3 regions of the Shewanella sp. SR43-4 genome follow, and region 3 is predicted to be linked to each of the others. Evidence: predicted binding sites of a transcription regulator. Region 3 holds the regulator's gene; each other region holds the start of a gene.
What was found. The regulator sigma-54, encoded in region 3, starts transcription at its own class of promoters, with help from an activator protein. The targets are predictions, from matches to a motif close to GTTGGCACGNNNNTNGNNT.
Positions count from the first base shown of each region.

Region 1 (3,288 bases), on a different contig from region 3:
TAATTTAATATCAGTGAGTCAGTTTTCAAAATTCATCCTTAAAGTGTCTAATCAAGTAAATTATACCTGTGGCCAGTGTAATGAGCGATGGAAAATATTGATCATGACTTCACCGCAGGTTACAACAATGCTAACCTCATCCGACCAGACAACTTACTTACACAATAACCAGAGTCTTTCCAATGGCCCAAACTAAATCTAATAAAGTCATGTCGCTATATAAAAAAGTGACCGCGTACCCTTTTGGTAAGCATATATTCTCTAAAATGGTAGCGCGTATGGCGCCCTATTTTGGCACAGTACATCCTTACATAAGCGATTTACGTGTGAACCGTTGTGAATGCTTAATCAAAAAGCGTAAAAAAGTCCAAAATCATATTGGCACTGTGCATGTTATTGCTATTTGTAATGGTTTAGAAATGGCTATGGGCACTATGGCTGAAGCATCGATTCCGGCGCATTTGCGTTGGATACCAAAAGGAATGTCAGTCGATTACACCGCAAAAGCGGCGAGTGATATTCTATGTGTTGCAGAGGTAAAACCAGAGCAGTGGCAAGTGGGCGATATGTTAGTCGATGTTAAAGCCTATGATACCAATGGTGTGGTGGTCGTCCAAGGGCATATTAAACTGTGGATTTCACAGAAACCTCAAAAATAATTAACTAAAGGTTATCTATATCTATAGTTTTTATTGAGTTTTTTATTCAAATGATTGAAAGGCATAATGTTAATAACGCTGTGCGCAAGCCAATATAAATCATAATTGCTATGCTCTATGATGGCTGTAAAGCTCATAGTTAAGGTATTTCAGACGAGATTAGTCAGTTTGAATAACAGAACTTAGCCAAGCATCTTTTTGATTAATAAGCAATAATATTGACATCAGCTCAGAGAACGTTCGAGTCTGAGCTTTAAAAGGCGTCATATAACATGACGCCTTTTTCATTGGTTATACGCTAAGAGTGTGACTTGTCGAATTCCTTTTTAGCCTCATCTTTAGCCATACCATATTTCTCTTGCATCTTACCTTGGAATTTCTCAAGTTTTCCATCGATTTCCTGTAAATCATCGTCGGTTAATTTACCCCAACGTGCTTTTAGTGAACCAGATGCCTGCTTCCATTTACCTTTAATAATGTCGTTATTCATAATTAAATACTCCTCCAGGTGAGAAAAATTCTGGGTCGCCGCAGTAGACATATCCATCTTAAATAATTACATCTTGGACAAAACCCACAGCCGATGATGTGTATTGATGATGTGGTTCGGTATAAAATACACATCAGCGACAGCTATAATTTTGATATATCCGTAGTCCGTAGTCCGTAGTCCGGCTTTAGAGATTACAACCAAGCATACAAATACCCCGCCGCAGGGCATTTAAACAATGAACCAGTACTAGTTTTTCTGTAACTGTTGCAGAGTTTTCATTTCGTCGTGCATCGATTGTGCATCCGCTCGAATATTGGTCAGTATAAGTAATGCCTGGCCCTGTTGATTTTTATCGATTGCATCATCTAGCACTTCAAGCACCTTATCTTCAACTTCTTCAAGTTGCTTAATATAGGTGTAGTCTTCATCACTTGAGAACACTGCCACAAATTTGGTGTATATTTTGCGCGACTCTACCGCAAAAGAACTCCCATCTTCAATATCACCTTGCTCAGCAATGGCGAGTGGTTGTAATGCTTGAATCGCTGTGGCTTTTTTCGTGGCCATTTTGGTGAAAGTACTTTTGAGCGCTGGGTTACTGACCTTCTCAATTGCGTCTTGGTAAAACTCGACACCAGCTCTCATAACTTGGATGACATCTGTTACATTCTCTACACTTGTTTTTTGATTTAACATATTCACTCCTGTTTTGACTGTACTACTAACCATTGTTAGCTTACTTTCTTAGATGCAATAAACACCCCAACAATAAAATAAACTTATAAACTTGATTTTATTGAAAAATAAAATCAAGTTTATCTGCTTAATCTATAAAAGATGAATAATTTACAAGGAATATGAAGTTTTTACACACACGGTTGTGGTTTAATTTACTCCCCAATAGAGAACATAAACTTGTCTGATATCTACATGATTGACTCAAGTCATTTAACCAAGCATTGTGGAGTATTAATGTTTATACCGGAGTGAATAAAAGATTAAATAGCGAATTAAGTCGTCAATGTTTATGCGGTTTGTGGCAGCGCAAAAAGCTCACCTATTTAACTCACTTCAACTCGAGTTAAGTGGTGGGATATGTAAGGAAAAAGACAATATTAGTGGGTACACTTATTTACCGCTGGTTTCTTAAACACTAGCGTACAAGCAAAAACATATAATCCAGAAGTAGATGCATAAGGGTTCTACGTTGTTGCTAACTATGGTTATTTACGAGTAGACGGCGACGAAGAATGTGATGACGACAAAGATGCATATCAAGTATTTGCAGGTTATGGATTGAATCAATACATTGCAGTTGAAGATGGTGAAATTAACTTTGGTAACTAGGGCAACGATTTAGCCAATACAGATACTAATGGCTATTCCCTGAATTTAAAATTAGGTTTGCCAGTGTCAGACAACATCAGTCTTTGTGTCCATGGTGGTCAATTGTGCTACAAGACTGATTATTCAGTTCTTGGCGCTCGCGACAGCACTGATGATGAAGGTTTATTTGCTGGTGTTGGTGGTAGTTATCATATTAACGAAAGCTGGACCGCTGAGGTCGACTACACACTATATGACAGTGACTTAAACCTTGATAGTGCAACCGATGATTGTGCAACCGATGATATTGATGATGCTAATTTCTCAACCGATTTAAAATAGGCCTCGGTCGGGTTTGAATATAAATTTTAATCGTAGTGATTCGGGATAAATAGCCCCCATGTTTTTATCCAAAGGTAATTATCAATGGCTTCAACACTAAAATGTGTTGGAGCCTTTTTTAGATAACGATTCAGCCCGTAATATACTTTACAGCCAGTAAGCACATATCTAAATAATCTCTTATACCGTTTTATACAACCATAAAATGAAACAAAGGCGCAGGCCTAACTAAGTGTATTGTAGGTAAGTATTACAGCGCTAATGTAACTATTACACCGTATTATTAAACACGACTATATTAGCTGTGCCCTGTTAGGTAAGAAGAATTGATAGGATAATCGATTAATTTGCTTTAGGGCTAGCGCTGATGCTGCGCATCGGCAAGCTACCCCTATGGCTATGAAGAAAACTTACGTTAATAAAATATGAATTAAACAAACTAATTTAATGACTTACACTACTTTATTC
Region 1 is NZ_JACJEB010000023.1:28,929-32,216, forward strand. Features, by position in the region: gene H5123_RS19020 (hotdog fold domain-containing protein) at 183-659, shown strand; gene H5123_RS19025 (CsbD family protein) at 958-1,149, opposite strand; gene H5123_RS19030 (PA2169 family four-helix-bundle protein) at 1,399-1,848, opposite strand; partial or broken gene H5123_RS19035 (outer membrane beta-barrel protein) at 2,518-2,820, shown strand.
Region 1: the regulator sigma-54 is predicted to act here: its motif matches at 1,901-1,919, upstream of H5123_RS19030 (PA2169 family four-helix-bundle protein).

Region 2 (3,288 bases), on a different contig from region 3:
CAAAGCCTTAAAGGTGATGGTATGGCATTTGTGCATGCCGGTGGCACACTGATAAAAAAAGAATTACGTGGTGAGACATTGCGAGTTGATACTGGGTGTTTAGTCGGATTTACGCCCGGGATTGATTATGATATTCAGCGCGCTGGTTCTTTAAAATCAATGGTGTTTGGTGGCGAAGGTTTGTTTCTTGCGACCTTGCAAGGTCATGGGACAGTATGGTTACAAAGCTTACCGTTTTCTCGCATGGCTGACAGAATTATTGCTCATGCACCATCTCGTGGTGGCAAAGATCAGGGTGAAGGATCTGTGCTTGGTGGAATAGGGCGGATGATTAACTAATCTGGGCATTGGCTGATCTTATTCATTTTCGTTCGTAATTAGATGCTCAGACGATTTAGCGCTAATTGTCTGAGCCGTCTTTAGGAAGCGGCTTTTAAAAGGATGGTTGCCTGTTACCGACCAGCTGCCCAGTGGTTAATTCAAGGTTATTAATCTACGTTTGTTAATTTCATTATGTGTTGGTATTGCTCTTGTGTGACGGGCTGAACACTCAGGCGAGTACCTTTAGCCACTAGTACCATATCTTGCAGTAAGGGATCTGCCTTCAATTGCTTCAAGCTGACTGGGTTAGAGAATTTGGCCATAAATTGAATATGCACTTGCCACCAACGAGGTGCAGTGGCGTCAGATTTCATATCAAAATACGCTGAGCGGTCATCAAAAGCGCTGACATCAATTTGAGGCTGACTGCTAATGTTGGCTAAACCTACAATGGCAGGTAATTTGCAGCTAGAGTGGTAAAACAACACTAGATCACCCAATGCGATTTGATCGCGAATATAATTACGTGCTTGATAGTTACGAATACCTTGCCAAGCAACCGTTTGCTGCTCACACATCTGAAGATCATCAATGCTAAAGTCATCTGGTTCAGACTTCATTAACCAATAGTTCATGCGATTCCATTACTGTCATTAAAGAGAGTGAATTACTTTTCTGTGCTTGATTATGGCAATGTACACGCTGCGAAGACAATTAGGCAAATAAAAAGCCGATAGCACTGTGCTATCGGCTTTTTATAACAGTGGTCATTCAACAGTTATTAATGAATGCTAATAAGTCGGTTTGGCAATAACAGTTTGACCAATAGGGGTTAAACTTAATAAGGCTAACTTAAGATGTTGTAACGCGAAAGGAATACCTATAATTGTTACAAAACAAGCCAATGCATGGACTAGATGGCCAATCGCAAGCCAAATACCAAAGCATAAAAACCATATAACATTACCGACTAAACCTAACGTGCCAGTGCCAATATCTTCTTGGCCTGAAAGGTGTTTTCGGTTAACCGTTTCTTGCCCAAATGGCCAGAAAGCTAGCTCGCCAATAACAAAACATGCACGGCCAAATGGGATACCAATGATACTGATAAAGCATAATAGCCCCACCAACCACCATGCTAGGCCCATGATAAAACCACCCATAAGAAACCAAGCAATATTAAAGATTAAGCGTAAAAGTGACATTTTCAATCCTATCAATAGTCAATATTACTTAGAATATAGCGATATTCATGCCATCTTTTTAACTGTTTGATTATAATAGGTTAAATGTTAATTTTTTACTTTATGATTAGGTGTGTGTGATGAGTAATACAAATGAATCGATGAGATTTATCATTTTTTAGTTAAAATACTCATATTACAGTTGATTAAGGCAATGTATGTTTTCGATAAGCCCAGTACAAGCGATGAACTTTGATGGACGCAGCATCTATATTAAACGGGATGATCTATTACATGCTGATTTTAGTGGTAATAAAGCGCGTAAATTTTATCATTTCCTGCATCATGATTATTCACACGTTACCCAGCTAGTGGCATCGGGCTCGGCACAAGCCAACTCATTATACTCCTTGTCTGTACTTGCAAAGCTGCAAGGATGGAAATTTGATTACTATGTAAGTCATATCAACACATTCTTGTTACAACATGCTCAGGGTAACTATGCTGCTGCGATACAAAATGGTGCCAATATTATTGATGTCAGTCATTTGGCCGATGCCGAAAACCTTCAAGGTATGCATTTAGACGATGCGATGCAACACATTGTGTCGTCGCATCCAAATTACACAGATAAAAATCAATTACTATTTATTCCCGAAGGTGGACGTTGTGGGTATGCCGAAACCGGGATAACACAACTCGCCACTGAAATTATTCAATGGGCTCAAGACCGACGACTAAATGAGTTGATGGTATTTCTCCCCTCAGGTACGGGGACCACTGCGGCTTATTTAAATAAACAAATTATTCAACAACTGACTCAATTATCATTAACGGAAGTTTTTGCTATTGAGGTGTTAACTTGTAGTACTGTTGGCGGAGATAAATATTTACGCCAACAGTTTTCACAATTAGTTGATGAGATTTATTTTCCTAGAATTATTAATGATGGTCATAAATATCATTTTGGGAAATTATCACAACGTTGTTTTGATATGTGGAAAACAGTTTGCCAGTCGGGAATTGAATTTGAATTGTTGTATGATCCGGTTGGCTTTTTAGTATTACAACATTATTTAAATAGTCAGGCTGTCAGTGCCACCAATGTTCTTTACATACATCAGGGGGGAGCCTTAGGCAATAAAACCATGTTACCAAGATACCAACGAAAATTTCCTCACTCGGTTTGATCACACCAGTGCAGGATACATTTTTGCTACAAGGTATTGATAGTAAGAGAAATAGGTTTTTTAGATGGTTAACTTGGGGTTTAAAATTGAAGAGTAACTTGAAAATAAGCTAGTGAGCTATTCATTTTACTCTGTTTTAATAAACATCGGTAATTGAGAGGAGAATACCGAGAAATGAGTTTATTAAATAACAGAGTAAATGATTAACGCAAAGCGTTAGGGGGGATTACTTATTAGCTGATAATAACCATTTCATGAAGTTTATTGCTTCAATACGCTTTGAAAAGGTTTTTTTGTTTTTACCTAGGCTGTCGGTAAAAGCAATTGAGTTTTTGTTTGACGAAATAGAATTAACTGGAAAGCTAACTGAAATTTCGTGTCCATTAATGTTGTATGACATTGGCCACACTCCTTCTATATATTCACCCATTAGGTGAGACAATTGTTCAATAAAATATCCTTGGCATTTTTTAGTGTTGCAAAAGATTAATGTTTCGAGATTTAACTTAACCTATCTTTTACTCACTAATCAAGTGTTGTTATGTGAATAGTTGATTAAGGTCTAATTTGTGTCTACAACTTTTATGTTGCCA
Region 2 is NZ_JACJEB010000003.1:71,071-74,358, forward strand. Features, by position in the region: gene H5123_RS04120 (TIGR00266 family protein) at 1-339, shown strand, start outside; gene H5123_RS04125 (EVE domain-containing protein) at 489-956, opposite strand; gene H5123_RS04130 (YccF domain-containing protein) at 1,113-1,526, opposite strand; gene H5123_RS04135 (1-aminocyclopropane-1-carboxylate deaminase/D-cysteine desulfhydrase) at 1,724-2,695, shown strand; gene H5123_RS04140 (hypothetical protein) at 2,922-3,095, opposite strand.
Region 2: the regulator sigma-54 is predicted to act here: its motif matches at 1,563-1,581, upstream of H5123_RS04130 (YccF domain-containing protein).

Region 3 (3,288 bases):
GTAAACGGCCTTCTAATATGATCGCTTCTTGCAGTGAAATATGATTTTTAGATAACGGGTGTAATCGACGCGTTTCGCTATAGCGTTTGAGTAGCACTTTATCATTAGAATTCAAAAAGAAGCTAATAATTTCAGTGTCATGTTCAAGTAAGGCAAGTTGATCTTGAAGGACTTTACCTTGCTCGGCAATGTTGCGTACATCAACACTAATTGCCACTAGATCATTATTACCTTTGAGCTGAGCCAGTAATATGCCAATCAGTGGTAAAGGCAAATTATCAACACAATAATACCCTAGATCTTCTAATACTCTTAGAGCAACAGATTTTCCTGAGCCTGAACGTCCCGATACTATGACAAGTTTCATGCAGTAATAACCCGATAAAGTTCTGTTGAGTCGTGAGTTTTACGAAGCTGTTTCAATATTTGCTTATCGCTTAATTTTTGAGCCACGCTTGATAGCGTGCTTAAATGCTGTTGGCACTGATCTGCAGGTACTAACAAAGCAAATAAAATATCCACGGGCTGTTTATCGATTGCATCAAAGGCAATGGCTTCTTCACATTTAATAAATATTGCGATCGGATGTTCTATGGCCGTTAATCTACCATGAGGTATCGCAATGCCATTTCCTATACCTGTGCTACCCATTTTCTCTCTCGCTAATAGGCTTTCAAAAACCTCTTGCGAAGATAGGGGTGGGTACTGGGCAGCGACTAAATTGCTGATGAGTTCCAGTACTTTTTTCTTACTGCCCGGTGTGGCACAGGTAGTGCATTCCGGCTGCAGAATGGTACAAAGTTCCATCGTTAGTGTTTTGTATACTTCTCTTTGTGTTTAATTACCTGACGGTCGAGTTTATCGATCAGGGCGTCTATTGCAGCATACATATCAGTGCTTTCTGACATGGCAAAAATCTCTGCACCATTAAGGTTGATTTTAGCTTCTGCTTTTTGTTGTAATTTTTCTACATTGAGCACAACGTGTACATTATTGATCTGATCGAAGTGTCGTTCAAGCTTTGAAAATTTACCTTGAACGTATTCACGTAAAGATTCGGTAATGTCGATATTTCTACCTGTCATATTGATAAGCATAAAAATCCTCCGTTGCTTTGTAGGTTATAAACTCTTACGTTGGTTTGAGGGCGGAATGAGCATCGCTTCGCGATATTTTGCAATCGTACGACGCGCAACGTTGATCCCCTGATCTGCCAGCAGTTGGGCCATTTTGCTGTCACTTAATGGCTTTTGCTGGTTTTCTGCTGCAACCAGTTTTTTGATAAAAGCACGAATAGCGGTAGATGAGCATTCTCCGCCATCGTCGGTGCTGACATGGCTAGAGAAAAAGTACTTTAATTCAAATAGCCCACGTGGTGTGTGCATATATTTTTGAGTGGTAACCCGTGAAATAGTCGATTCATGCATTTCTACTGCTTCAGCAATATCATTGAGTACCATAGGTTTCATGGCTTCTTCACCATATTCAAAGAAACCTTGCTGAAATTGCACAATACAATTGGCGACTTTCAATAAGGTCTCATTGCGGCTTTCGATACTCTTGATGAACCATTTAGCTTCTTGTAAATGACCGCGAATAAATTGGCTATCGGCAGAGTTTTTACTGCTTCTAGCCATGGCTGCATATTGTTGATTAACGCCAATTTTAGGCATATTGTCTGGGTTTAACTCTACAACCCAACGGCCATTCTTCTTTAGTACGGTTACATCAGGAATAACATATTCGTCATCAATAGCGGTGACTAACAAGCCCGGGCGAGGGTTAAGTGACTGGATTAAGGTGATCGCGTCACGCAACTCGTTTTCTTTGAGCTTGGTTTTGCGCATCAATAATCTAAAATCGCGCCCAGCAATTAAATCTAAATAGTCTTTAATGAGCAGACGGGCATTGTCTATATGTGGGGTTGTGTCGGCATATTGGGCTAATTGAATGAATAAACATTCGCTTAAATCTCGTGCGGCAACACCAACGGGATCAAAGTGTTGAATACGTTTTAATACCGCTTCAACTTCATCTAGTTCGACACTTTCATCACCCATGGCTTCGAGAATATCTTCAGTGCTTTGGGTTAAGTAACCGCGTTCATCAATGGCATCAATGATCGCGGTAGCAATCGCTCGATCTGTGTCAGAAAATGGTGTGAGATTTTTTTGCCACTCTAAATGCTCATATAAGCCTTCAGTCGTTTCACCTTGGAATGGCATATCATCATCGCGCATGCTAGCGCTGCCTGAACCTGACATTGGTGAGGCGGTGTACACTTCATCCCATGTGGTATCCATAGCTAAATCGTCCATGGTTTCTTTGGTCATGGATTCTGCTGTGTCGACTGTTGAGGTGTCTTTTTCTATATTGACCACGCTGTTGTCACTAAAGTCGGTGTCCGATTGGTCGCGACTTTCTTTTACTGAGTCTTTTGCTTGAGAAAACTCATCTTCTATTTCAAGCAATGGGTTTGAGTCCAATGCTTGTTGGATTTCTTGCTGTAGCTCCAATGACGATAATTGCAGTAAGCGGATCGCTTGCTGCAATTGAGGGGTCATGGTTAAGTGTTGACCCATTTTGAGTTGGAGTGACGCTTTCATTTACCGCTTATCCCTAGATGATTTCCATAAAAATGACAATCTCGAAAACTGTAATCGATTGTCACATACATCAATGACATTTAACGCTATTTAGATATCGTTCAATGAAATGAGTTAGATAGACTAAAAGGCCAGTAAAGTAACTATAGCTTGAATTGTTCACCTAAGTACACAGCCCGAACTTGTTGATTACTCAATATCTCATCAGGTGTGCCTTCGGCAATTAAATTGCCCTGGCTGACAATATAAGCGCGCTCACAGACGTCTAAGGTTTCACGTACGTTATGATCGGTAATTAATACCCCTAAGCCGCGGTTTTTAAGCTGTTGAATGATTTTTTTTATGTCGATGACAGAAATAGGGTCAACCCCCGCAAAAGGCTCATCGAGCAAAATAAATTTAGGATTAGCGGCCAGCGCGCGCGCTATCTCTACTCGACGACGTTCCCCACCAGACAACGACATGCCTTGGCTGTCGCGAATATGAGTGATATGGAATTCTTCTAATAAATGCTCTACCTGCTCAATCCGTTGGTCGGTAGTGAGTTCTTTGCGAGTCTGCAATACGGCCATAATATTGTCGTATACGGTCAGTTTGCGAAAAATACTGGCTTCTTGCGGCAAGTAACCAATCCCTTTGCGAGCTCTAAGATGCATTGGGTCGGCGGTTAAGTCGTCATCAT
Region 3 is NZ_JACJEB010000001.1:208,602-211,889, reverse strand. Features, by position in the region: gene rapZ (RNase adapter RapZ) at 1-367, opposite strand, end outside; gene ptsN (PTS IIA-like nitrogen regulatory protein PtsN) at 364-807, opposite strand; gene hpf (ribosome hibernation promoting factor) at 810-1,097, opposite strand; gene H5123_RS00990 (RNA polymerase factor sigma-54) at 1,122-2,606, opposite strand; gene lptB (LPS export ABC transporter ATP-binding protein) at 2,750-3,288, opposite strand, start outside.